4 regions of the Paenibacillus sp. 7541 genome follow, and region 4 is predicted to be linked to each of the others. Evidence: a T-box and tRNA genes for the amino acid it is inferred to sense, from the RefSeq annotation. Region 4 holds a T-box; the other regions hold tRNA genes.
The links. A T-box is a leader RNA that pairs with one kind of tRNA and senses whether it is charged. The one in region 4 lies ahead of leuS (leucine--tRNA ligase), so its partner is inferred to be a tRNA-Leu.

Region 1: it has a tRNA-Leu gene. The T-box ahead of leuS (leucine--tRNA ligase) is inferred to sense a tRNA for this amino acid. The anticodon was not compared.
Region 2: it has a tRNA-Leu gene. The T-box ahead of leuS (leucine--tRNA ligase) is inferred to sense a tRNA for this amino acid. The anticodon was not compared.
Region 3: it has a tRNA-Leu gene. The T-box ahead of leuS (leucine--tRNA ligase) is inferred to sense a tRNA for this amino acid. The anticodon was not compared.

Annotation. Positions count from the first base shown of each region.
Region 1 covers NZ_NQLZ01000013.1:30,880-37,036, forward strand. The annotation lists gene CHH75_RS08455 (Gfo/Idh/MocA family protein) at 1-55, opposite strand, end outside; gene CHH75_RS08460 (helix-turn-helix domain-containing protein) at 184-1,056, shown strand; gene CHH75_RS08465 (MgtC/SapB family protein) at 1,347-2,063, shown strand; tRNA gene CHH75_RS08470 (tRNA-Leu) at 2,251-2,335, shown strand; gene CHH75_RS08475 (glycoside hydrolase family 5 protein) at 2,576-4,192, shown strand; gene CHH75_RS08480 (Ger(x)C family spore germination C-terminal domain-containing protein) at 4,337-4,582, shown strand; gene CHH75_RS08485 (hypothetical protein) at 4,587-4,778, shown strand; gene CHH75_RS08490 (fructosamine kinase family protein) at 4,939-5,829, shown strand; gene CHH75_RS08495 (NAD(P)H-dependent oxidoreductase) at 6,043-6,157, shown strand, end outside.
Region 2 covers NZ_NQLZ01000034.1:185-6,341, forward strand. The annotation lists partial or broken gene CHH75_RS19315 (alpha/beta hydrolase) at 1-317, shown strand, start outside; gene CHH75_RS19320 (PAS domain-containing protein) at 442-1,089, opposite strand; gene CHH75_RS19325 (helix-turn-helix domain-containing protein) at 1,258-1,647, shown strand; tRNA gene CHH75_RS19330 (tRNA-Leu) at 1,741-1,823, shown strand; gene CHH75_RS19335 (copper amine oxidase N-terminal domain-containing protein) at 2,016-3,341, shown strand; gene CHH75_RS19340 (SHOCT domain-containing protein) at 3,453-4,394, shown strand; gene CHH75_RS19345 (organic hydroperoxide resistance protein) at 4,750-5,169, shown strand; gene CHH75_RS19350 (hypothetical protein) at 5,366-5,641, shown strand; gene CHH75_RS19355 (thiol-disulfide oxidoreductase DCC family protein) at 5,739-6,157, shown strand, end outside.
Region 3 covers NZ_NQLZ01000013.1:113,911-120,067, reverse strand. The annotation lists gene CHH75_RS08920 (bifunctional diguanylate cyclase/phosphodiesterase) at 6-2,042, opposite strand; gene CHH75_RS08915 (transposase) at 2,895-3,797, shown strand; tRNA gene CHH75_RS08910 (tRNA-Leu) at 4,397-4,481, opposite strand; gene CHH75_RS08905 (YhjD family protein) at 4,672-5,082, shown strand; gene CHH75_RS08900 (carboxymuconolactone decarboxylase family protein) at 5,312-5,641, opposite strand; gene CHH75_RS08895 (hypothetical protein) at 5,782-6,003, opposite strand; gene CHH75_RS08890 (hypothetical protein) at 6,103-6,157, opposite strand, start outside.
Region 4 covers NZ_NQLZ01000005.1:187,850-194,006, reverse strand. The annotation lists gene comER (late competence protein ComER) at 1-508, shown strand, start outside; gene leuS (leucine--tRNA ligase) at 489-2,930, opposite strand; T-box leader at 3,135-3,395, opposite strand; gene CHH75_RS03130 (AraC family transcriptional regulator) at 3,443-4,324, opposite strand; gene CHH75_RS03125 (Gfo/Idh/MocA family protein) at 4,397-5,470, opposite strand; gene CHH75_RS03120 (Gfo/Idh/MocA family protein) at 5,498-6,157, opposite strand, start outside.

The sequences.
Region 1 (6,157 bases), on a different contig from region 4:
AATGCATGGATGAAATCGATCCAGTTCCAATGACACCAACATTAAAGGTTTTCATCATGTCAACTCCTCTGATTTACTGGCTTGCTACTTTTGTATTATAATGCTAATAACGCATGAAGCCATGATGAACCGTGCTGTTTGTTTGTACATTTGTGCTGACTTCACTGGAAGGAGTTTTTAGCATTGGACAAGTCGCTGCAGGAGCCCATGACGATGCCTGATCCGCATTTTCCGATCAAGGTTCACCGCTGTATCAAGGAAGGAATCGGACAGGTGCTGTTTCCGCATCACTGGCACGAACAACTTGAATTCCTGTATTTTGTCGAAGGTGAGGCTACGCTTGAGCTGGGGTCCTCCACGCTGCAGGTGAAGGAGGGGGATTTCATTGCGGTCAACCGAAACGAGCTTCATTATGGTGTCAGCCGGACCCCTCATTTGTTCTATTATGCCTTGATCGCAGATTTCTCTCTGCTTCAGAGTCATTCCATGGATGCGCCCGAGATGAAGTTCATCACACCGATTGCCCAGAACCGGCTGCTGTTCAACAACCGGATCGGAGGGGATGATGCGATTGCCTCTATGCTGTCCATCATTAAAGAGCTGGAAGAGCGCGAGTTCGGTTATGAGCTGGCGATCAAATCCGAGCTCTACCGGTTGCTGACGCTGCTGCTGCGCGGCTATGTTTCCACGGTGCTGACACAGGAAGAGTATGTGGAACGAATGAAGAACGTCGAGCGCTTCGCACCGATTTTTAAATATATCGAGGATCATTACAAAGAGAATCTGACCGTTGAGCTGCTGTCCGGCATGGCCGGGCTGAGCCGCTATCATTTCAGCAGGTTGTTCAAGGAGATCAGCGGCAGAACGGTAACCGAATATGTCAATGAAACGAGGCTGAACAAGGCGGATTATCTGCTGCGCGAAAGCCCGCTGACAATTTCCGAGATTGCAACCGCGACAGGTTTCAACGACATCTATTACTTCAGCCGCACCTTCAAGAAGGTTAAACAGGTTGCCCCTTCCGCCGTGAGGAAGAAAAGACCGGCAATGAGATAAGCTCTTTCATTCCAGGCTGCTTGCCCGATCGTTATCGGGACAGCACGCTTGGAGTGGGAGGGCTTTTTGTTATGCACGATGCCAGGGGCAGCGGGATTAGGAGCCGTTTTACACGAATGAGGACTAAACGCGCGAGGACACTCATACACATATTGGCGTTGGTCAATCGGGATCTTCTTATGGACTTGAGCCTTCCGTGTTATACATATGAGGTTGAGAGGGTATTATTTAACGGAACATGTCCATCTGATAAAGATTTGGCAGCCGAGGAGAGGAGTGACATATGGATCATGACCATTTATCTGGAAAGTGAAATTATGCTGATGCGGCTGCTGCTGGCTGCGCTGCTCGGCGGTCTCATCGGTTGGGAGCGGGAGCGAAGGAACAAGCAGGCTGGACTCAAAACCCATCTGCTGGTGGCGGTCGGCTCCACCCTGATTATGCTGACCTCCATCTACGGATTTGACAGCACGCTGATCAATCACCCTAATGCCAGGTTCGACCCGGCGCGATTGTCAGCCCAGGTGGTCAGCGGGATCGGATTTTTGGGGGCTGGGGCAATATTACGGCGCTCCAATAACATTATCTCCGGCTTGACGACAGCGGCCACATTATGGGTGGCGGCTGCCATCGGATTAAGTGTCGGGTCCGGGTACTATTTGCCGGCCGTCGTGACAACGATCATTGTGCTGCTTAGCACATTGGTGCTGAATCGGTTTGAGGCACGCTTCTTGTTTATCAAAAAATCCGGACGCTTAAAAATTACCGTGGAATCTGAAGACCAGCCGGTTGAAGTCAGCGCGATCACGTCGCTGCTGCATAAAGCCAATGTCAGTCTGGAAGATATGACGGTTAACAATGAAGGGGCAGACGGGGAATCGACCAGGGTGACGATGGAATTCCGGGTGTATTCTTTTAACGGGAAAGGCGTGGATGAACTGCTGGAGCAGCTGTGGAAGGTGGAAGGCATCAAGCAGGTGCGGATGAACTGGAGAGACAAGGACTAGAACAAGAACCAGAGCGGGGAAGTTGCGGGGAATACTGACATCGCGTATTATGTAAAAAATGAAGAGTATGTATCATCTCGAAAATAATCAAAAAAATCAAAAAAAGGTCTTGCATTTTATTGATGAGCGGGATATACTCTTAATTACGGTGATTGAAACACAGATGACAAACACCACTACATAATATGCGGTCGTGGCGGAATTGGCAGACGCGCACGGTTCAGGTCCGTGTGGGCTAACCCCCCGTGGAGGTTCGAGTCCTCTCGACCGCATCCGGTAAGAACGAGAAAGCTCCGGAGTCTTCTTTCATGAAGATTCCGGGGCTTTTTTGTATATCCGTCGAAATCTCTATCCCGAATCGTGGGACGGTCATACCGGCCGATCATCTAAACAGGAGCCAAGGCCATAATTTTCGGGTTAGGGTCGCAAATATCGGGACGGCTATGATGGGCCAGGACAGGGTGCTATAATGATTGCGTTAAATCGAAGAATAGCACCGGGAGGATGAAACGATGCATGAGAAAACAGATCGTTCGCGCGTGAAGGGCTTTCTGCAGGCCAGAGGGACAAGCATAGTCAACGGCGATGGCGAGGAAATCATTCTGACAGGATGGGGCCTCGGGAATTGGCTGCTCTGTGAAGGGTACATGTGGCTGTCCCACAACACGCGGTTCGACCGTCCACGGCGGATCGAAGCGGTGATTGAGGAAGTGGCGGGCAAGCCGTATGCCGAACAATTCTGGAAGCGTTTCCGTGATAATTATGTGACTCGTGAAGATATCCGGCTTATGGCCGAACAGGGCTACAACTCGGTTCGCATTCCATTCGGATGGAGAGTGCTGATGGAGGACGAGCCGGGGATCCGCTGGAAGGAAGACGGTTTTGCGCTGATCGACCGCTGTCTGGACTGGTGCGAAGAGTTCGGCCTCTACGCCTTCCTGGATTTGCATGGGGCGCCCGGCGGGCAGACGGGGGCCAACATCGATGATTCGGTGGATGACTTTCCGCGTCTGTTCACGGATGAAGACAGCTGGAACAAGGGGATCGAGCTATGGCGGGAATTGGCCCGCCGGTACCGCGACCGCTGGATTGTAGGCGGTTACGACTTGCTGAATGAGCCGGTTCGGCCGGGACTGATGGAAGGGAAGCATGAAGATTATCTTGTGCGCCGCCTGGTGAAGTTCTACGAGGAGGCCATCGCCGCGATCCGGGAAATTGATGATCGGCATCTGCTGTCGGTGGAAGGCCATCACTGGGCAACGAACACAGCGGTATTCTATAAACGGTACGACCCGAACATGGTCATTCATTTCCACCGGTATGCCTGCAAGCCTGGCAAAGAGGTATACGATGAATATTTGGCGCTCTCCAAGGCATTGGATCAGCCGTTATGGCTGGGCGAGACAGGGGAGAACGAACTGGAGTGGTTTGCCGCGATGTATCCGCTGGCGGTGTCGCTGGGGATTGGCTACAACTTATGGCCGTGGAAAAAGATGGGGCGTGCAAATTCACCTTATACCGTGAATAAGCCTGAGGGCTGGGATGAGTTTCTGGCCTACACCGAAGGCGGGGCGCGGCCGAGTTATGATCGTACAAAGCAGATATTGGACGAGTATCTGAATAATATTAAAGTAGAGAATTGCACCGCTCATCCGGAGGTGACGGCATCTGTATTCCGAACGCCGGGCTGCCGGGTGCGGGGAACTGATTTTGACGAGTTTCCGGGAAAGGGCGTATCCTTTAGCGGACTTCGCACGGAAGGAAATATTTATAAGTATCGGGACAAAACGGGCATGAAATTCGTTCCGATTTCTGATGAGCCCCAGACGAAGGCGTTTGTGTTCGACAGCGGCTGGATGAATCTCGCCCTGGAGCTGACAGAGGGCGAATTTGCTGTCTACTCCTTCCGCGGCATCGAGGCGGGAAATTCGGTAACGCTTGAGCTGGTTTGCAGGGAGGCGGCCACTGTTACCGTCCGGCAGGACGGAGCCGAGAAGACGGTCACGTCATTGTCTCCGGGCAGCGACCTATGCCGCGTTAGTGCTACACTTGCACCTGCGGACGCTTCCTCGATTGAAGTTAGAGTGGATGGCGGCAGAATTGAATTGCATTCCGTCGCTTTAGGATAAATTAAAGTGGATAGATCATAGTGATTTATAACCAGCATGCCGTAATAATGAAGGCGCTTGCGCTCCTCAATGGAGATCCAAGCGCCTTTTTGTATTCGGCTAATGATTATTCCCTGTAATGGTATATTTTAAGGGTATGTATCGATGAACTTAATTAAGGGAGAGGCTGATTTAATTCCGGAAATAAACGGACAGCAATTAAAAATGACGTTAAGGATCGAGACTGTAGACGATGTCATTCAGAACCAAACAGAGTGGGATCTAAAGGAAGTGGATAGCATCCGAAAGCTGGAGGATGCCTTGGCTCGCAAGATCGAAGAGCGCTTATCAGCTACACTTGAAGTCGTGCAAAAAGAGTTGAAAGTGGACGTTTCTCAAGCAAAGAGGTGAAAGCATGAAAGTGGTGTATATCGTCGGTATTACATTCCTCGTCCTGTTGATGTTCATCTATCAATGGCCGAGAATACAATCAGGCGAGAGGAGAGAAAAAGCCGCCTTTGCAGCCCTGACAGTAATGACCTCTCCGGCCAAAATCATTGATTTTCTATTGGTGCAGTTAAGAAATATCGTGACAAGTCCTTTTTAGCGCATTTCCACCCAATCAAACTGACATTGCATATGCAGCCAAGTTCCCCTAAGATATGGACTATGGTAAATTGGTGATCGAATCGTGAAGAATGGATCGCCTCTTGTTATTGCGGCAATAAGACACGGTTTGAAGGGAATCCGGGGGAGTGAAGCGATCAATGAGTACAGAGCAGTGGAACACACCACTGATGCAAATATTAACGAAACATGGCATCGATGCCAAGGAGGTTACGCTGACCCCGTTGTCCGGCGGAAGCATCAGCCCGGTGTGGAAGGCAGGTACAACTAAGGGAGATTATCTTGTGAAAATCGGCGAGGTTCCGGCCATGCTGGAGAAGGAAGCAGAGGGTTTGCAGGCCATTGCTTCAGCGGAGGCGATTCCGGTTCCGCATATTTACGGTCGTGGGACGGTCGGCGAGGAGAAGGCGGAAGCGCTAGCGTATATCGTGATGTCGTACGTGCAAGGAAGCGAGGCGCCGGATACGGCAGAGCGACTGGGACGCGGCGTAGCGGGGCTGCATGCCCGGACGACTGGACGATTCGGCTATGGCGCCGACAATTATATTGGCCGCCTGTCCCAGCCGAATGCTTGGGCAGACAATTGGGTTGCATTTCTGCGCACGCATCGGCTCGGGCATCAGCTAGAGCTTGCCATCGCGGGAGGCCATATGCCGGGTGAGCGGCGGGAGCGCATGGAGCGGCTGCTTGACCGGCTCGACCAGTGGATACCGACCCATCCGTCGCCATCTTTGCTGCACGGCGATTTGTGGCGCGGCAACTGGATTGTTGGCCCGGGGGGTCAGCCGTATTTGATTGATCCGGCCGTTTATTACGGAGATGCCGAGATGGAACTGGCCTTCACTGAACTGTTCAGCGGCTTCCCGGAACGCTTCTATGAAGCCTACCGGGAAGTCCGGCCCTTCGATCAGCAGCGCTATGCCGAGCGGCGGCCGCTCTATCAGTTGTACTACCTGCTCGTTCACCTGAATCATTTTGGCGAATCCTATGGCCCCGCTGTCGACCGGGTGCTGGCACGATACGCAGGCTGAAGCAAGATCCGGAGTAGTGAAAGCATCATGGATGAAAGGCATGCATCGGTTGTCGTGAATCTGCGGCGTGAAGTTTTCTTTTGAGGTTATTTTTGTTATTGTTGTACTTGGAAAAGGGCAGGATAGTCGATGCATTTCTCTAGGAAGCATGAACGGTTCACCGGCCGCTGCTTGTCACGGCGCCCTTACTTAATACCGAAGGAGAGAGTGAATATGACCATAACGAAAGAAGAAATTTTGGCTGCGTACCATTTTCGGCATGCAACAAAAGCATTCGACCCGAGCAAAACGATCTCCGATGACGATTTTGAATTTATTTTGGAGACCG
Region 2 (6,157 bases), on a different contig from region 4:
CCGAGGCTTTCCAGCGGTATGTTGCCGCGAGCCCATCGATATGGTGGAAGCATCATGCGCTGTATACCCACTGGGAGAATGGAAGCGCACGCCTCCAGGAGATGCAACCGCTCCGGGAGCTGCATCTTTATGTTGGCAGAGAAGAGAAGCCGTCCATGGTGACGGATGCCAGAGAACTGTACGCTTGCTTGAAACCGCATTATCACCTCTTGAAGACCACATACCGGGAAATTGAAGGGGAGGGGCACGTATCTGTGCTGCCCTCACTGTTCAGCCCGCTGCTTCGGATCGTTACGGCAGCGCCGGAAACCCCGTAAACCTAATCAGTATGCCTCATCTCATTTCTGTCCAAAATAAAAAGCAGCCGCGAATTCTGCCACAGAGCAGGGTTCGGGCTGCTTATTTTGTATGTCAGAAACGCGATCTGTCTGTTAGATGACGTCAAGGCTCCTCATTATCCGGCAATTCGGCGTCATCAAACGCGGATGAATATTGTGGATACAAGCGCCGGATGCAACCAGGACATATATCATGGGTGAACTTGATCGGAAGCCGGATTTCCAGATAGCTTTCCACGGGCTCCCATACGTCTTCGGTATGCACATGCTTGCATACGGCACAGATCGGGACATGCTCCGGCAGAGCAGCGCTGTAGGAAAGCAAGTGAGCAAGCTGAAGCTCTGTATGCTTATATTTCGTAATGTCCGAATAAGACAGTACGGCTCCAAGCACAAGCTTGTTCCCAGTGCTGGCGATCGGTTGAACCTCGCACAACACCCAGGCGGGGCCGTCCTCCCCTTCCAGCTCATATTCAACGGAGAACGCCTCCTTATGCCCAAGCAGCACCTCACGAATAGCGGGGAGAAAAAACTCCCTATAAAAAAGGGCAAAAGACGAATCAAACTCGGGCGGGCTGACATCAAAAAACGAAATCCCTGGCTGCAGGTGCTTCGGCGACATTCCGAACTTGGCGGGCCATTTCATCAACGGATCATTGATGTTGTCGATCGTTCCGTCCGCGCGCAGGATGATCAGCCCCTTGTTCAAGGAGTGAACGGCATGACTCCAAGATGTTACGGTATTTGGCAAATTACTCGCTCCTCTAACTGGATTCATACATTGAGGAAAAAGTGCTGCGATCTATGGTATAATTTAGGCAATATAGAAACTATTATACACTTATATAAGTAATTGTGCAAGAGGAAATAACTTAAATAAGTTATTTTATGCTGAAGAGTATGGGAAGGCGGTTGTTTCATGCAGTCTATCTACCAACGAATCGAACATCTAATTGAAGACCGAGGTATGACCAAGAAGGCTTTTTGCGAAGCGCTCGGCATCAGCACGGGAAATTTTGGTGATTGGAAAAGGGGCAAAACAACGCCAAGCACAAACAAGTTGATCGAAATCGCAGCATTCTTCTCGGTGAGTCTGGATTGGTTAATCATCGGCAGGGGGAGCCCATTCCCGGAAATCAAGGAAACACGCGAAGGCTACGGCATGGAGCATGGCGCGGAACAGGAGATCATGATTGATCCAGCCGAGCTCTCCGAGCTGGGCGAGCAAGAGCGGGAATTCATCCGCGAGTATTTGGAATTTTCCGCATATCGCAAGGATAAGGGAAGGAACAAAGACATCAATCGGTGAGCCCTTATAATAAGGTAAGGATTGGCGCTTTACATTTGCTTTACAGAGGTATATAATAGGGAATGTTCTGCTGAGACGTTCCCTTTTTATTATGCGGTAGTGGTGGAATGGCAGACACGCTATCTTGAGGGGGTAGTGGGCGTACGCCCGTGGAGGTTCGAGTCCTCTCTACCGCATTGGAAATGAGAAAACCACGCTTCGTTTAGGATTGTTCCTGAACTTGAAGCGTGGTTTTTTTGTTGCAGAAACTGACGATGTTGCAGAATCCATGCGCTGAATGGACTATGCAGTTCATGATTTATGATTCTATATACCTATATGAGGATTAGTGTTAATATAAACTTAAAAATTATTGGAGGAATATGGATTTGAAGAGAATATTGGCCTTTCTAGTAGTTATACTGCTGATTAGCAGCACGCTTCCTGTGACCACCCAGGCTTCCGAATCGGAGGAAGGCCCGACCGTAGGGAGACTGATCCTGAATGCTTCCGTTAAAACGTTCCGTCAATATTCTGTTGCCGGCTCATCAGGTTTGGATGAAAGCGAAGGGGCAATACGTATTACGTTTAAAGAAGCCGACTTTGAATTGTTTAAAGGCTTGTCCGTGGACGGGAAAAAGAGTGTGATGAACACCGTTGCGCAGAATAATTGGGGAGATTATTTAGGGGTTCAAGTATGCTATATTGTCGTCATCTATAACAACAAAGTGTACGCCGTTGGCGCAACGAGCAATGACGCTGCGGATTCATCCATCTCGTTCGAGTATTATGAACAAGGCAGTTCGAACATGGAACCATGGAAGGATAAATCCATCAATCTAACCCCGCCACCGAACGGAAAGCCCGTCGTTAAAACGATAGACGATAAAGGTGTCATTATCAAAAATAATACGATGCTTCCAGCCGTGCAGGTCGTTAAAAATATGGGCGGAAGTGTGCAATTCGATAGCAAAACGAAAAATATTACACTCAAATACCAAAAAACAACGATGCAGGCAAAGCTGGATTCCAAGTCCGTGCAGATCAATGATGCAAAAAGATCATACGCCGTGGCCCCACAGATTATCGATGGCAAATTGATGCTGCCTCTGAAAATGGCTCAAGATCTGTTTGCTGCAAAGATAACAGTGGATAAAAGTCAAATTGGCCACCCTTCTTCATCTTACATAGATGCAGTTACCCTCATCACCGACACGACCAAACTCACCGTCCCGGTAAACGATCTCTATGAAGCATACATAGGTTATTATGGAAAAACAGTATGGGTCCATACAGCGCATACGCTAATCTCCGACTTATCCGGCAACTATGTCAATATTAAAAATTTAGCTCAAGTGAAACTAACGAAAGTCGAACGAAATATCGGGGACTTGATCGATGCTTATTTTGTTTACAAGGGAAAAACCTATAAAGCACCTATGGTTAAATCAGATTTCAAGTATGTATTTTACACGTCAAATCCATATCAGCAATACAAGTTTTCACAAAAGCACTGGAGACAGATCGAAGAGCATACCATCAGCACAGGCATGACATCCGATATGGTGTATTTATCCTGGGGATGGTACGACCAGAATATGAAGAACACGTATTCGTGGGGAACTACGGAATTTTGGGTATACGAGCGTTCATATGGAGGAGATAAATATCTTTATTTTGTAAACGATGTTCTACAGTCGATCTCTACTTACTAATTTAATGTTTTCTTTTTTATATAAAGGAAATAACTCTGCCGATATTATTCAATAAGCAGAGTTGTATACAGCTTAGACTTGTCTCTGTACAACGGTCAGGAGGAAACTTTAATGTGGGTTGGAATAGGTTGTTTAGGCATTATTGTAATGTTTTTTATTATTTCCGTAGGCGCAAAAAATGATAATAGTGTTGTGATATGGTTTGGAATTTTTGGCATCATGATATCTAGTTTCTCCTCATATTATTTGGAAAAAAAGCGGGAGAGGGACAAAGAAGAAAAGATCATCAGGCAGAATTATCAGATGAGCAAATCCATTAAAAGTGAACTAGATCTGGCCTTCAATAAATTGAAAAGAGAGTTTTTTTATGCCAGTCAAGAGGCTGTCTCCGCTGATTTATCCTCCATGATTGCGATTGATGAAGACAATAAGAAGATTGCTATCATTTACAATACATATGATAATAAAGGACTGGAATTATCGCAGGCCCTTTCGAGAATCAACTACACATCTAAAATATTCAATTATGATGATATTCTTCAATCGGAAATCATTGAGGATGGAGCTACAGTTACAAGGACATCAAGATCCGACCAGCTCGGTGGAGCGCTGCTTGGCGGATTGATTGCTGGCGGGGTTGGTGCGGTGATCGGCGGTTTAAGTGCAGCTACAGCTTCATCCACCCAAGTGGGACAAGTACAATTGCAGATTGTAGTTAATGATTCTCAAAAATCATTTTATAGAATTACGTTTGGTTCTTTTGATCAGGCGGTTCCCAAATCTAGCTTGGAATATAAAAAGGTATATGATGATGTGCTGCATTGGCACAATATTTTGAGCTATTTAATTAAAAATGTAAATAAAGTTGGATCCAATGAAGATGAAGCCAATGATGCAGCCAATCAGGCGAGTAATCACCATGTTATTGTACAAGATGTTCATGGACTGAAAATGTCACTTGCCGATGAACTATTGAAGTTATCGGAGCTTGTTAAGCAAGGCGTAATTACACAAGAGGAATATGAAAAGTTGAAGCTTCAGCTCATAAAATAAAAAATCCCAAAGTCACTCTGAAGTGCACCCCTTAGAAGAGACATCGGAACCCCCCCCGGGGTTTAACCGATGAAGAGGGTGCATTTTTCATTGCTATTAAAGTTAAAAGTATACGCTGAAGATCTGAAGATGGAGGCTATACAGCATTACTTCGTAAGTTGACGATATGACTCATGAATTCGATGCGAAACAGTTGCAAGAATTGGGTTTGGAGCTATTCCAGACGGGAAGCTGCTTCCGGTAACGCATCCATAGATTCTTTCTAGAAAATCTGAATCTCATGATTACGTTTCAAAATTAATGGGAAGTGTAAAGTAGAAAGTGTACCCTAACTTGAAAGGAGCAGTGAGTAAACATGAACGCTTTGTATACTGCCTCGGCCACCGCGCGCGGCGGGCGCGAAGGATCCGTCTCTTCATCGGATGGCGTACTTAAACATGATCTGAAAATGCCAAAGGAGCTTGGAGGTCCCGGAGGAGCCGGAACCAATCCTGAGCAGCTGTTCGCAGCAGGCTACAGCGCTTGCTATGAAAGTGCTCTTCAGAACATCGCCCGCAAGGAGAAGGTAAAGTTGACCGAAACCGAGGTTACAGCCGATGTTATGATCGGCAAGGATGAATCGGACGGAGGTTTCAAGCTTGCAGTCAAGCTGAATGTGAAACTGCCTGGCGTGGAACGTTCCCAGGCGGAGGATCTTGCCAGCAAGGCTCATGACTTCTGCCCTTACTCAAAGGCGACAAGAGGCAACATAGACGTGGAGCTGAACGTCCTGTAATTTGCAATGTTCCTGTACTTTACAAGTGCCCGAAATACCGCTTGTTGAGCCGGTATTTCGGGCATTTTTGCGTCAATGGAAGCCCTTGGGCAGCGTATCCGGGGTCAGGTTGACATATGGTGCAAAATTCTTTAATATGACTAAGTACTAGAAGGTACAAACAGTCAATAACAATTTAAAATAGACGGGTGATGACATGTCATACAGACCGAAGATTGCGAATGTGACCAAAGCCGGAAGCAATGACAAGGAAGGTCTTTACGAATTCATCGTCAGCTTGGCTGACGGAACACAATGCCGGGTGTTCTATAACCGATTTCCGGATTGGGAGATGACCGCACTGACGAGACTGGGAAAAGTGCCATGCCCGGTGTGCCACAAGGATTTTATCTGCAAATGTATGGAGAAATTCCAAGATGATTTCGATCGTCAGCTGAAGGAACAGGAATGGCTGAGCAAGGTTGCCGAATAATAATCGAGAATAGGCGATTTGAACAAGCGTGGGGAGGCTTCCCTGCGTTTTCTCTTTATATACGGACGATATAACGAACAGAACGGGGGAATTCCATATGGCCCATAACCATAAAGACCCGCAATCTCCGCACGCGATCGTGCTTATCGATGGGGTCTGTCATTTATGCCAGGGGCTCACCAGATTCATCATACAGCGAGATCCTGATGGTTATTTTCATTTCGCCTCGCTTCAGTCCGAGGCGGGGCAGGAACTGCTCAGACAAGGAGGCTTGCCGGAGGATATGAGCGAGACGATGGTGCTGATTGAAGATGGAACCTACTATACCCGTTCCACAGCTGCGCTGCGAATTGTCCGGCGCCTGCGCTTCCCTTGGCCGTTGCTCTACATCGCAGTGACCGTTCCGAGACCGCTGAGAAATCAGCTGTATCGGATGGTGGCCCGGAATCGCTATCGCTGGTTCGGAAAGTCCGAGGAATGTCTCATTCCAACGCCGGACATTCGGCGGCGCTTTCT
Region 3 (6,157 bases), on a different contig from region 4:
ACAGCTTACCTGCCGGGCTCCTGCTCCTCAGAACGGTTATGCTCATCAATTTTGCCCAACCATTGAGAGAGGCTCTCATTCTTCATCGGTCTCCCATAGAAATAGCCCTGCATGACATAACAGCCCAGCTCAGTTAGAAAGTCAATATGCTCCTGCTTCTCAACGCCTTCAGCAATCACATCCAGCTGCAAACTCTCTGCCATCAGCACAATCGCGTGGATGACCGCACGTTTGCTGGGTGAATCCAGATCGTTGGTGAACAAGCGATCCAATTTGAGAGCATCAATGGGCAGCCGATCCAGCAAGCCGATGGAAGAATAACCTGTCCCGAAATCATCGATCGATACCCGGACACCCATTCTTCGCAGGTCTTGCAGCTGCCGAATAATATCATGCACATCATGAAAGACCATCGACTCGGTAATTTCAAGCTCCAGATACTGCGCTTCGAGATCGGCCAGCTCCAGCACAGCCGGGATCAAATCCGTCAAAGTGTCAGTGTAGAAAAGCCTAACGGACAAATTAACAGAAACCGGTTGATAGATGCCCTGGTCTTGCCATGCTTTCGCCTGCAGGCACGCTTGCTCCAGCGTCCAGCTCGTCATCGGCACGATCAGTCCGGTCTCCTCTGCGATCGGGATGAACTCTCCTGGCGGGATAACCCCGAGTCTCGGGTGCTGCCATCTGATGAGCGCCTCGAACCCGTATAAGCGATCTGTTTTTACATTCCACTTCGGTTGATAAACGATGAAGAACTGTTTCTCCACCAGTGCGCGCTGCAAATCCTTCTCAAGCTCCATCTTCCGCACTTCGGTGATGCCCATCTCCTCGGTATATACACAGTGCCTGTTCTTTCCGAGCTTCTTCGCTTTATACATCGCCGTGTCGGCCGTTTTAAGCAAAACCGTACGGTTGGACTGCTGCAAAGTACCGATGCTGATACCGATGCTTGCCGTAATGTACAGCTCATTGCCGTCGATCCGGTAAACCTGCTTAATCGTATGTAAGATCTGCTTGGCCAAACATTCAGCCTGCTCCTGAGTACACTGCTCGGCAATAATCAAAAACTCATCGCCGCCGATTCGGTAAGCCTGCCGCTTCTCGTCGACAAACTGACGAAGCCTGAAGCCTGCCTGCTGAACAAGCAAATCGCCGACATCATGGCCAAGCGTATCATTAATCGCCTTGAACTGATCAAGATCAAGAAAGAGAACCGCTACCTGTTTTCCCACATTCCGTTCGAAGTATCGGTTCATTTCATTGCGATTGGGCAATTGTGTAATCGAATCCTGATAGGCCATCTTCTCCAGTACATGCCGGTCAAAAAACATCGCTCCCCATGACACCAGCAATATAATGAAAATGGTCACACTTACGCCGTACAGCAAAAACATATCCACACTGTCTGTTGATTCAACCATCATGCCGGCGTGATGATGGAAGCTGGCAGCTTTCATGCCTGTATAATGCATGCCGCAAATTGCAATGGCCATCACGACCGCCGAGACCCATTTCAGCCAGCTGGCCGATGGTTGATTCCGGAAACGCAAAAACAAGAACAAAGCAGCGTAAGAAGCGGCAAAGGCGATAAGGGCCGATAACACCCATAACCCCGTGTGATAAGTAATGTCTGCATGCATCACCATCGCTTCCATCCCGACATAATGCATCGCCACAATACCGCTGCCCATCACAAGGCCGCCGATCGCGATTTTATACCAGTTGATATTTTTCGGTATGGTAATATAAAAGGCAATAAAAGAAGAAACGACACTTGCCACCATGGACAGCAAGGTCAGCCATATATCATAAGCTACCGGAATGTGCAGGTGAAAGGCTAGCATCCCGACAAAGTGCATGGACCAGATCCCGCTTCCCATGACCAGGGCGCCGGCTAATAACCAGAAGAGCCTGCTTTTTCCCTTCGCGTACGAAATCTTTGATGTAATGTTTAGCGCGAAATACGATGCCAAAATCGCGATGATGGCTGAAAGAGCGACAATATATAGGTTATAACTGCCGTTCACCTCCACTGATCTCATCCCCAATCTATTAACGGCTAGAAGTGACGTACCAGTAACTTGCTAGCTATGGCCGCCAATACGTCCATCATATCATTAAACCGTTACCCGTCAATGGACTTCAATGTTAGATAACGGAAAAATATAGTCGATTGATGACAATACACATCAACCCATGCCAACTCCTCTGCTTTCTTGTCGAACGGCTAAACGGTCGATCGAATATCCTTTAGACTATCCCGTCCTGTCATCTGCAATTCCGCTCAGCAACTATCTATGCATCTGCATCTTTTTTAGCCCCCGCGAAGGGCCTCTCCTACGTTCGCTTCTTACGTAGATCCCGCGTTGATCTCTGCGTTGATCCCTGCGTCGATCCCTACGTTGAGTCCTACTTGGAGCCTTGCATTGAGCCTTGCATTGAGCCTTGCATTGAGTCCTACTTTGATCCCTGCGTTAATCCCTGCAATTGTTCCCGTGACAGCCCTGCCTCAGCCACCGCCCCCTTCGCCGCCACCTATCCTCTCCCCCACCCCTTTAACCATTATCCCTTTCGCTCAGGGAAGCAAGCAGCAGGAAATGTAAAAGCAAGTAACGGTCAGCTTCTAAGCTATTCAGCTAATCTGATATTCTCAAATTCAACTATTCTGATATTCAACTATTCAGCTATTCAACTTTTCAATTTGCCCTCTATTCATTTAGTCGAAAGTGGTTTGACAAAAATCAAACGAAATAAGACGTTTTAATTAATCTTTTTCGGTTGATTAAGGAACATATGTTTGGTATAATGAAATAAATGGAACACAAGTTCGGTTGTCACTATTATCTTTAGATTAGGAGCCTATGTACGTAAATTTAAATTCGGGGTGAGGGGATATGATGATCCACATTGCAACGGAGCTTCCATCTTTCCATAGCCGTTATCAGAGCGAGCAGGACTGCATCGAGGCGGTGATTGCCATGAAGTGGCCAAACGGGTTTATTTGTCCGCGCTGTGATCATACCAAGTGCTGCCGTCTGAGTTCCCGGCGTATCCCCTTATTTGAGTGTGGACGTTGCAAGCATCAAACGTCGCCTTTCGTCGGCACGATCTTTGAAGGCACTCGTCTGCCGCTGCTCAAGTGGTTCATCACCCTGGAATTGTTCCTGCTTCCTGACGGCATCTCGGCGACACGGCTGAGTCAGGTGATTGGGGTTACCTACAAGACCGCGTGGTTAATGCTTCACAAAATACGCCATGCTCTCGGGGAATTTGATGCCCGCGAACTGCTCTACGGCGACGTGAAGGTCAACAGCGATCAGTACGGGCGTAATCCTGACCGCTGTACAGTTTCGCATCCGCATGCCTCGGCTGTCGTCGCTGGCTGCACGGTTGACGAGACCGGTGAACCGCAGCAGGTCAAACTTCGCCTGGTGCAGCAGCAGCGAGGAAGCGATAGATGGGCAGCACGCCGCGATCTAACCGCCTTCATTGATGAGCACGTGGACAGCCTCACATCCGACGTCAGACTGTTCCCTCAAGCTTTTCGGTTGTATTCCCCCTTGCGGAACATCGTCAGAGAAGCGTGGAAATCACTAAAAAGCACCTATGGAGCATTGGAATCGAAACATCTGCAGGCGTACCTGAACGAGTTCACAGGACGCCGCTGGCTCCGTTTGTCCGAAGCGGAAGTAACGATAGGACAGCGGTTGCTGCAAATGTGTGTGGCTGTCCCCGGCATTTCCTACAACCAGTTGATCGCCCGCCAAACGAATCAGCCCTTTGCAGCAGTAGCCTGAATGAGATGTCGGATTCTATCTGAAATCATCGTTACTTTGATGATGGTAGCTCTCGTGGTAGCTCTCGTGGTAGCTCTCATGCTAGCTCCCACCATTAATGTATTGTCCAAAGCGTCACGCTGATCATCGTGCAGCAGTTCTTGACTCACACAAATCATCTGATTCGTCCCACTTCACCTCATTGGGGGCACATTACCTGTCTGGCTAACTTTCACCTAATCCCTTAAATCCGTCCTTGATCCGTAAGTCACTTTTCTTTAATCCTGGCATCTTGTCCTCAGGCCGTCTTAAGATCTCAATACAATCTGCCCACTTCCTACTTCCTATTTCCTACTTCCATCGCCAACAGTATGTTCTTCCTCCAAATTAGCTGTTCCTGATTACCTGATCAAACGGGATAATGGTGAAAAGCTCTCCAAACATAGGGGGCGTGGAGGGGCGTGGAGTATGCTTCGAGGAGCCAGCAGTGAGCAACCAGGAGAGCAACCAGGAGAGAGCAACCAACAGAGCAGAGAGGATTTCGCGGCGAAAGTTATGTATATAAAAACTAAAAAACTCTTCTATCCTAGATAGAAGAGTTTAAGGGTTGAAGATGAAAATGCGGTCGAGAGGACTCGAACCTCCACGGGGGGGTAGCCCACACGGACCTGAACCGTGCGCGTCTGCCAATTCCGCCACGACCGCATAATATGTTGTCCATCGCAATGGTATCTTCAGTAGTCACTTATCGCGGCGACAAGATATATAATATCACGGCTTAACAATCGAGTCAACACTTTTTTTAAAAACTTGATTATTTTCGATACTTTCGGTTAAAATAAGAACATAAGTTCTCATTAAATAAACATTTTCTATATAAAGGGTGGTGGACATAATGGCCATACCGGCTGTTACCTCGGAAGAACGCGCGCTGATCAAAAGCTATCTGCTGCTGACCTTCATTCACAAAGTATTTGAGCGGGACTGCCGGGTTATTCAGGAAAGCGGCGTATTCAAGACCCCCCAGCTCTATGTGGAAGTTGTCGGCAACGGCGCCAAGCAGGCGGCGATCCTGCTTCGCGAAGTGAAGCAGGAATTCAGCAGGCGCACCATCAAGGTGTATGACATCCGCAAGGGGAACGACGGTATTGAAGCCCGTTATGCGTGCCGAGGTTATGTCGGGTCCATAACAATCCTGTGGCCGTCCTTCCGCAAGGAGATGATGGAGCGGATGCGGGCTTACCTCGGGCTACATGCAAGCGATCCTGGTCCCGGTCAGCCGCACGCTGCTGCTGCCTCACACTGAATCAGGCCATCCTTGCCCCATACTCATGCTGAGCAGCGACAATGGCTACTTTATTATGGCAGTTCCTTCTATCGCTAAATTTATCGATAACTTTAACGATAACTTTAACGATAACTTTAGCGATAGCTTTCCGAGTCTGCCTTATTCCATCGAAAAAGCCGCTCTCCCCACCGGAAAGCGGCTAATTCTTTGCTATCATCTTGATCTTGGATGCAGCGCCTCGTGCTACCTAGTGTAGATTGGGCTGCACGCGCATAAGTCCCTGTGCCATGGCATGTCCAGCGCTCGCTGCTGATGCGACCGCTACTGCCTCCATGATCGCCTGCTCTGAAGCCCCCTTGGAGCGGGCCTCCTGCATATGGTACAACGTACACAGCTCATTGTTGGCAAACAGGCTGATGCCAAGCGCAATCAACTGCTTTGTCTTTTCGTCCAGCTCGCCTTCACGAAAGCAGACGCCTGTGAATTGATGATATGCCTCCGTCATTTCAGGCATGGACTGCTTCATATTGGTGATTTCGTTTTTATAAGCCGACACTTTATCCTGTGACAATTCCATCGCTTGTGTGCACCTCTCTCCTAATGGTCTGTTTCCCAGTATTCCAGTATAAGATATCCGTCCATTAGCTGATCTATTCGCACAGGGGCACCGGATTCACAGTTGTACTGGGTCAGTTCTCAGACTCTCGGAAAGGTCGCTTAATTGTCCTCCAGGCGACTTTGGCGCGGCTCGCTGTACAGCTGGTAGCTGTAATTCCGGTCTAATTTCACAACGCGCCGGTTTCTGCGGCGAATAATCACATGGGTCGGGTCCCAGGCCACAACGATGCCAATCACATCGTTGCTCTCCAGTTCATCACGCACCACGCGAACCCGCTCACCTGACAGCCGAAGCTCGTCCAAACGTTCATCACTGATCATACTCATATCTTCAGCCTCCCTCACTCGTATTTCGTTTTGGTCTTAAAAAAAGACCTAAATGAGGTCATTTAGGTCTTTCGGGTATTCGGTTTCGAGCCTTTAGCGCTGGGCCGGCTCAATGCTGTCATTCTTCTCGTACCAGAAATCCAGAACC
Region 4 (6,157 bases):
GGCTAAAATTATACCCAGCATCACCAACAAAACGGGAGGCGGAGCGACGTTATGCATGTATGGCTCCCGAATAAAAGAAGAAGACAGGCAGCTTATTGAAAGCCTCCTGTCTTATATCAGCAGGCCCGTTGAGATACTGGAATCGCACACGCGAATCACTTCCGATTTCTCCAGCTGCGGGCCTGCTTTTTTGAGTTTGTTTGTGGAAAAATGGATCGACGCTGCCGTCGAACTAACCGGGGCTGACCGCGGAACGCTGAACACGCTGGCCGGTGAAATGCTGCTTGGCACCGGCAAGCTGCTCACGGAAGAAGGTTTCTCCCCTGAGCAGCTTCAGGAACGTGTAGCGGTTCCAGGCGGCATCACCGCTCAGGCGCTGCGCCTGCTTAACGGTCATCTGAACGGGCTGTTTTACCAATTAATCCAAACGACACATGACAAATATGATGAGGATTTGGTAAAACTCGACGCCGCCTTTGGTTTTACAATTAACCGGCCACGATATTGACCAGTTTACCCGGTACAGCGATTACTTTGCGAATACTCTTCCCTTCCAGCGCCTGCTTGACATTTGGAAGGGAGAGGCTATGTTCTTGCATGGCTTCTTGATTCATGTCCGGCGCAACCTTGGTGCGCTCCACAATTTTGCCGTTAACCTGAACGACGATTTCGACTTCAGCTTCCACGGTCCAAGCCTCGTCATATTCCGGCCAGGATACATAGGTAATGCTGCCGCTGTAACCAAGTCGGCTCCACAGCTCCTCAGCCAAGTGAGGCGCAAGCGGGGACAGCATCTGTACGAAGTTCTCCATCGCCTTGCGCGGAAGCACATCGGTTTTGTAGGCTTCATTAATGAAGATCATCAGCTGGCTGATCGCCGTGTTGAAGCGCAGATGCTCGAAATCGTCGGTTACTTTTTTAATCGTTTTGTGCAGCATACGCTTGAACTCGTCGGTACCCTCAGCGTCCACAATTCTAGGATTGAGGCTGCCATCTTCTCCGATGAACAGGCGCCATACGCGCGAGAGGAAGCGGTACGTGCCTTCCACTCCGTTCGTATTCCATGGCTTGGTCGCTTCCAGCGGCCCCATGAACATCTCGTATACACGCAAGGTGTCAGCACCGTATTCCTTTACAATATCATCCGGATTGATGACGTTGCCGCGGGATTTACTCATCTTCTCATTGTTGGTCCCCAGGATCATCCCCTGGTTCACCAGTTTCTGGAACGGCTCCTTGGTGTCGACCACACCCAGATCATACAGCACCTTATGCCAGAAACGGGCGTACAGCAAATGCAGCACCGCATGCTCCGCACCGCCGATGTACAGGTCAACCGGCAACCATTCCTTCTGCTTCTCCTTCGAGCACAGTTCTTCGTTGTTCTTCGGGTCGATGTATCGCAGATAGTACCAGCAGCTGCCGGCCCATTGCGGCATCGTATTGGTCTCGCGCCGCGCCTTCATGCCGGTCTCCGGATCCACTGTCTCCACCCATTCCGTCACGTTCGCAAGCGGAGATTCACCGGTGCCGGACGGCTTGATCTGATCGACATCCGGAAGCAGAAGCGGAAGCTGATCCTCAGGAACCGGCTTCATCGATCCGTCTTCGAGATGGAGAATCGGTATCGGCTCTCCCCAGTAACGCTGGCGGCTGAACAGCCAGTCGCGAAGGCGATAGGTCACTTTCTTCTGACCTTTGCCGTTCTTCTCCAGCCAGGCGATCATTTCGTTGATGGCCGCTTCGTTGTTCAATCCGTTCAGGAAGTCGGAGTTGACATGCTCTCCATCGCCCGTATAGGCCTCTTCCTCCACATTGCCGCCCTTCACCACCTCAATGATGTCCAGGCCAAACTGCTTGGCAAACTCCCAGTCGCGGGTATCATGGCCCGGTACGGCCATAATCGCGCCTGTGCCGTAGCCTGCGAGCACATAATCGGCAATCCAGATCGGCATTCTGGCACCGTTCGCCGGATTGATGGCATAAGCGCCCGTGAATACGCCGGTTTTGTCCTTGGCAAGATCTGTCCGCTCCAGGTCGCTCTTGCGAGCAGCCACCTCTTGGTAAGCTTTAACCGCCTCGCGCTGCTCTTCGGTTGTAATCCGTTCGACCAGTTCATGCTCCGGAGCCAGTACGCAGTAGCTCGCTCCAAACAGGGTGTCCGGGCGAGTCGTGAATACTTCGAGCTGGCTGTCATGGCCCTCGATGTCAAACCGGACTTCCGCACCGGTCGACTTGCCGATCCAGTTGCGCTGCATCTCCTTCAGGCTGTCGCTCCAGTCCAGCTCATCCAGATCCTCAAGCAGGCGATCAGCGTATGCCGTAATGCGCAGAATCCACTGACGCATCGGCTTGCGCACAACCGGATGGCCGCCGCGTTCACTCTTGCCGTCGATGACCTCTTCATTCGCGAGAACCGTGCCGAGTGCTTCGCACCAGTTCACCGGAACTTCGGCCACATAGGCAAGACCCCGCTTGTAAAGCTGTATAAAAATCCACTGGGTCCATTTATAATAGTCCGGGTCGGTGGTGCTGATCTCCCGATCCCAGTCATACGAAAAGCCCAGCGACTTAATCTGTCTGCGGAAATTATCGATGTTCTGCAGTGTGAAATCGCGCGGATGCTTGCCCGTATCCATCGCATACTGCTCGGCAGGCAAACCGAATGCATCCCAGCCCATCGGATGAAGCACATTGTATCCGCGCATACGCTTGTAGCGGGATACGATATCAGTTGCCGTATAACCCTCGGGATGCCCTACATGGAGGCCTGAACCCGATGGATACGGGAACATATCCAGTGCATAAAATTTCGGTTTGGAAGATTGCTCTTCGGTTTTAAAGGTTTTGTGCTCGTCCCAATACTTCTGCCACTTGGGCTCGATTTGCGTCGGCTGGTAGCCGTATCCTGATTGCTGATGATCCGTCATACTTCCTGCTCCTCCTTCACAGTCGGGCACGCGCGCCTGCGCCGTGCCATTGCAACCTGCGCCGATCGACGCAGGTTGCTGAAACCGGACCGCATCATAGACGCGGTCTCTTGCTTTCGCTATCCTCAAGCTAGCCAACAGCGTCTTGATGGCAGCTTGATGATAGGGTTAAAACCAAAAAACCTCCCGTCCATAGCGTCGATCGCTAGGGACGGGAGGTTAGATTCCCGTGGTACCACCCTAGTTAGTCAAAGGCATGCTTCGCCTTTCACTCACTTTTGCATCCTTAGCGCGGATGAGACGGCAATGCTTCGTCGGTCACTTCAGCGAGACTAGCGCTGCTGACACCGGTTGACACCGCTGCTCCGAGGTGAGTTTCATTCCCATCGTCAACCGGCTTCCACCTAAAGCGCCGGCTCTCTGGATGATCAATGCAGAATTACTGGTCCTCATCATCGCATTCCATGTGTATCATTTTAATGTGGCTATTATAACCAAAATGCAAGGTGAAGTCAATGAATGTCGACCCCGCTTTTGCGGTAATGCTCCGGCGTTGCGCCTACCATCTCTTTAAACATCCGGCTGAAGTGAGCCAGATGTTTGAACCCTGCAGCCTGACTGACTTCCGTAATGCTCAGATCGGGATTCAGTCTCAGCAAAATTTTGGCCTGGTTGATCCTGCGATTGTATACATATTTGAACACGCTCGTGCCCGTAATCTCTTTAAAGAGGGAGGACAGATAATGCTTGGTCACATGCGCCTCCCTGGCGATTTGGTCCAGGGTCAAATCATACATATAGTTTTGCTCTACAAATGAAATAACATGCTGCACATGCCGCTCCTTATCCGAAACGGCTTCCTGGTCCTGAACCGCGCCCTGACACCAGTCTGATATCATGTACATCATCTCTTGCAGCCTCAGCGCCATACGCTCCCGAACGAACCTGTTCTTCGACAGTCCAAGCCGATGCATGCCAGCCAGCATGCTCTCGAATTCAGCCTTCCTTGCTCCCTCCAGCGTCATTCGGTAATTAAGCAGGGAAGCAAAGGGTTCAAGCAAAGCGCTTCTTACAGACTCGGGCATATCCCTGCACACCCAAGCGGGATCAAAATGGATGATGCTTCTTATGTAAGGCGTGCCCGGCTCAACCTTCGGACAATGAAGCGTCAGTCCGTTCATCAGCAGCAGGTCGCCAGGCTTCAGCACAAAGATCGAATCCCCGATCAGATATGTGCAGCGCCCTTCGTGAAAATAATAGATTTCATACAGAGAATGGGAATGAAACTGGCCTCCGGTCATCGGGGAATCCACATGGTAACCGAAATCGAACGGCTCCTGCTGCCCCATAGGATCGAAGAGCGAGATGCGCCCGGAATCGGATGATGAAGTCATGAGCAACCCTCCTTATACCACCGCTGCCCCTCTTGCCTGAGCGGGCTCTCCATGATCTTCATTATATAGCAATTATTGAATTCGCACGGCTTCTTTTTGCGCGAGTACACATAACTCCCCGGCTTTAAATGCATGCTCCTGCGTCATCGCGTGTTCCGTACGGTTCAGACAGTCGAGAATAAGCTCCCCGAAAAACGGATAACCTACCTTCCCCCGCAGATCCATATGGAACTCGCCCTCGCCGTTTACGAGATACAGCTGATCCCCATACGGATGCCGGGCCACATCAATATATTTGCGAAGCTCGATATACCCTGCTGTGCCGAGAATGATCGTTCGCCCGTCCCCCCAAGTGCCAAGTCCGGCGGGAGTCAGCCAATCGACGCGGAAGTAGCCCGTTGCTCCGTTGTCGCCGATCAGGGAAGCGTCACCGAAATCCTCCAGCTCCGGATATTGCGGGTTGGCGTAATTAGCCACTTTGCTGCCGGCAATTCTCGCATTCTTGTTGCCTGTATAATAAAGAAACTGCTCAATCTGGTGAGAACCGATATCACATAAGATTCCGCCATACTGCTCATGCTTGAAGAACCAGTCCGGCCTGGACCCGGCGTTCAAGCGATGCGGTCCCGTGCCGATCACCTGGACGACCTTGCCGATCGCCCCGTCGTGAATGAGCTTCCCCGCATGAACCGCGCTCTCCACATGAAGGCGCTCGCTGTAGTAGACCATGTACTTCCTTCCGGTCTCTGCCGCCTTCGCACGCGCAGCAGCTACCTGCTCCAGCGTTGTGAATGGCGTCTTGTCTGTAAAATAGTCCTTTCCATGGGACATCACCTTGAGGCCCAGCGCACAGCGTTCCGAAGGAATAGCAGCCGCTGCCACAAGCGCAACTTCAGGGTCCTCCAGGATTTGCGCCTCCGAGGATGCCGCTTTCACACCGGGATATTTATCACAAAAGCTTTGCACCTTGGCCGGGTCCGCATCATACACCCATTTCAACACAGCACCCGCCTCGATCAATCCGTTGCACATGCCGTATATATGCCCGTGCTCCAACGCCATCGCCGCGATTACAAACTCGCCTGGCTTGCATACCGGCTGCGGCTTGCCCTCGGGCGCATACATCATTCCGTTGCTGCGATCCATCACCTTTCCTCCTCCCTTGCTTCAGCATCAATAAGAGCCGAACGTTGAGCTCATATCCACAGATTCAATCTCCTGAACCGGCTTGCGCTTGACCGAGTTCGCTGCCCGCTCCTGCAGCATGCTATGATACAGTTCCTCATCCAGCGGGAGCTCAACCCAGTTGTCCGTCCAGGTGGACAGATGCATCGCATTGGACAGGGTCAGGCCATGAATTCCCTCTTCTCCGGGAGCAATCAGCGGAGTGCCTTTCAGAATCGCGTCGGTGAAATTTTGTAAAATTCCGTTATGCTGAGGATGATGCGGATCTACCGGAACGTCGCATTTCCAGCATTCGGGTTCGCCGAAGCCGCCCTTATAGGTTTGATTGAATTCAGGCTCCGGAACACGAAGCCGCCAAAATGTCAGTTTGCCGTCCTCAATTACGATTTTGCCGCGGTCCCCGTTCACCTCATACCGATTCGTCCCCGGCGCTTCGCCCGTGGTCGTAATAAAGACCCCCGTCGCCCCGTTTTCATACTCCACATAGGCCGTTACATCATCCTCAACCTCAATGTTGCGATACTTTCCGAAGGCGCAGAAGGCGCGAACCCGGACAGGCATCATGCCGGTCGTCCACTGCCATAAGTCAAGCTGATGCGGGGATTGGTTGATAAGCACGCCGCCGCCTTCGCCGGCCCAGGTTGCCCG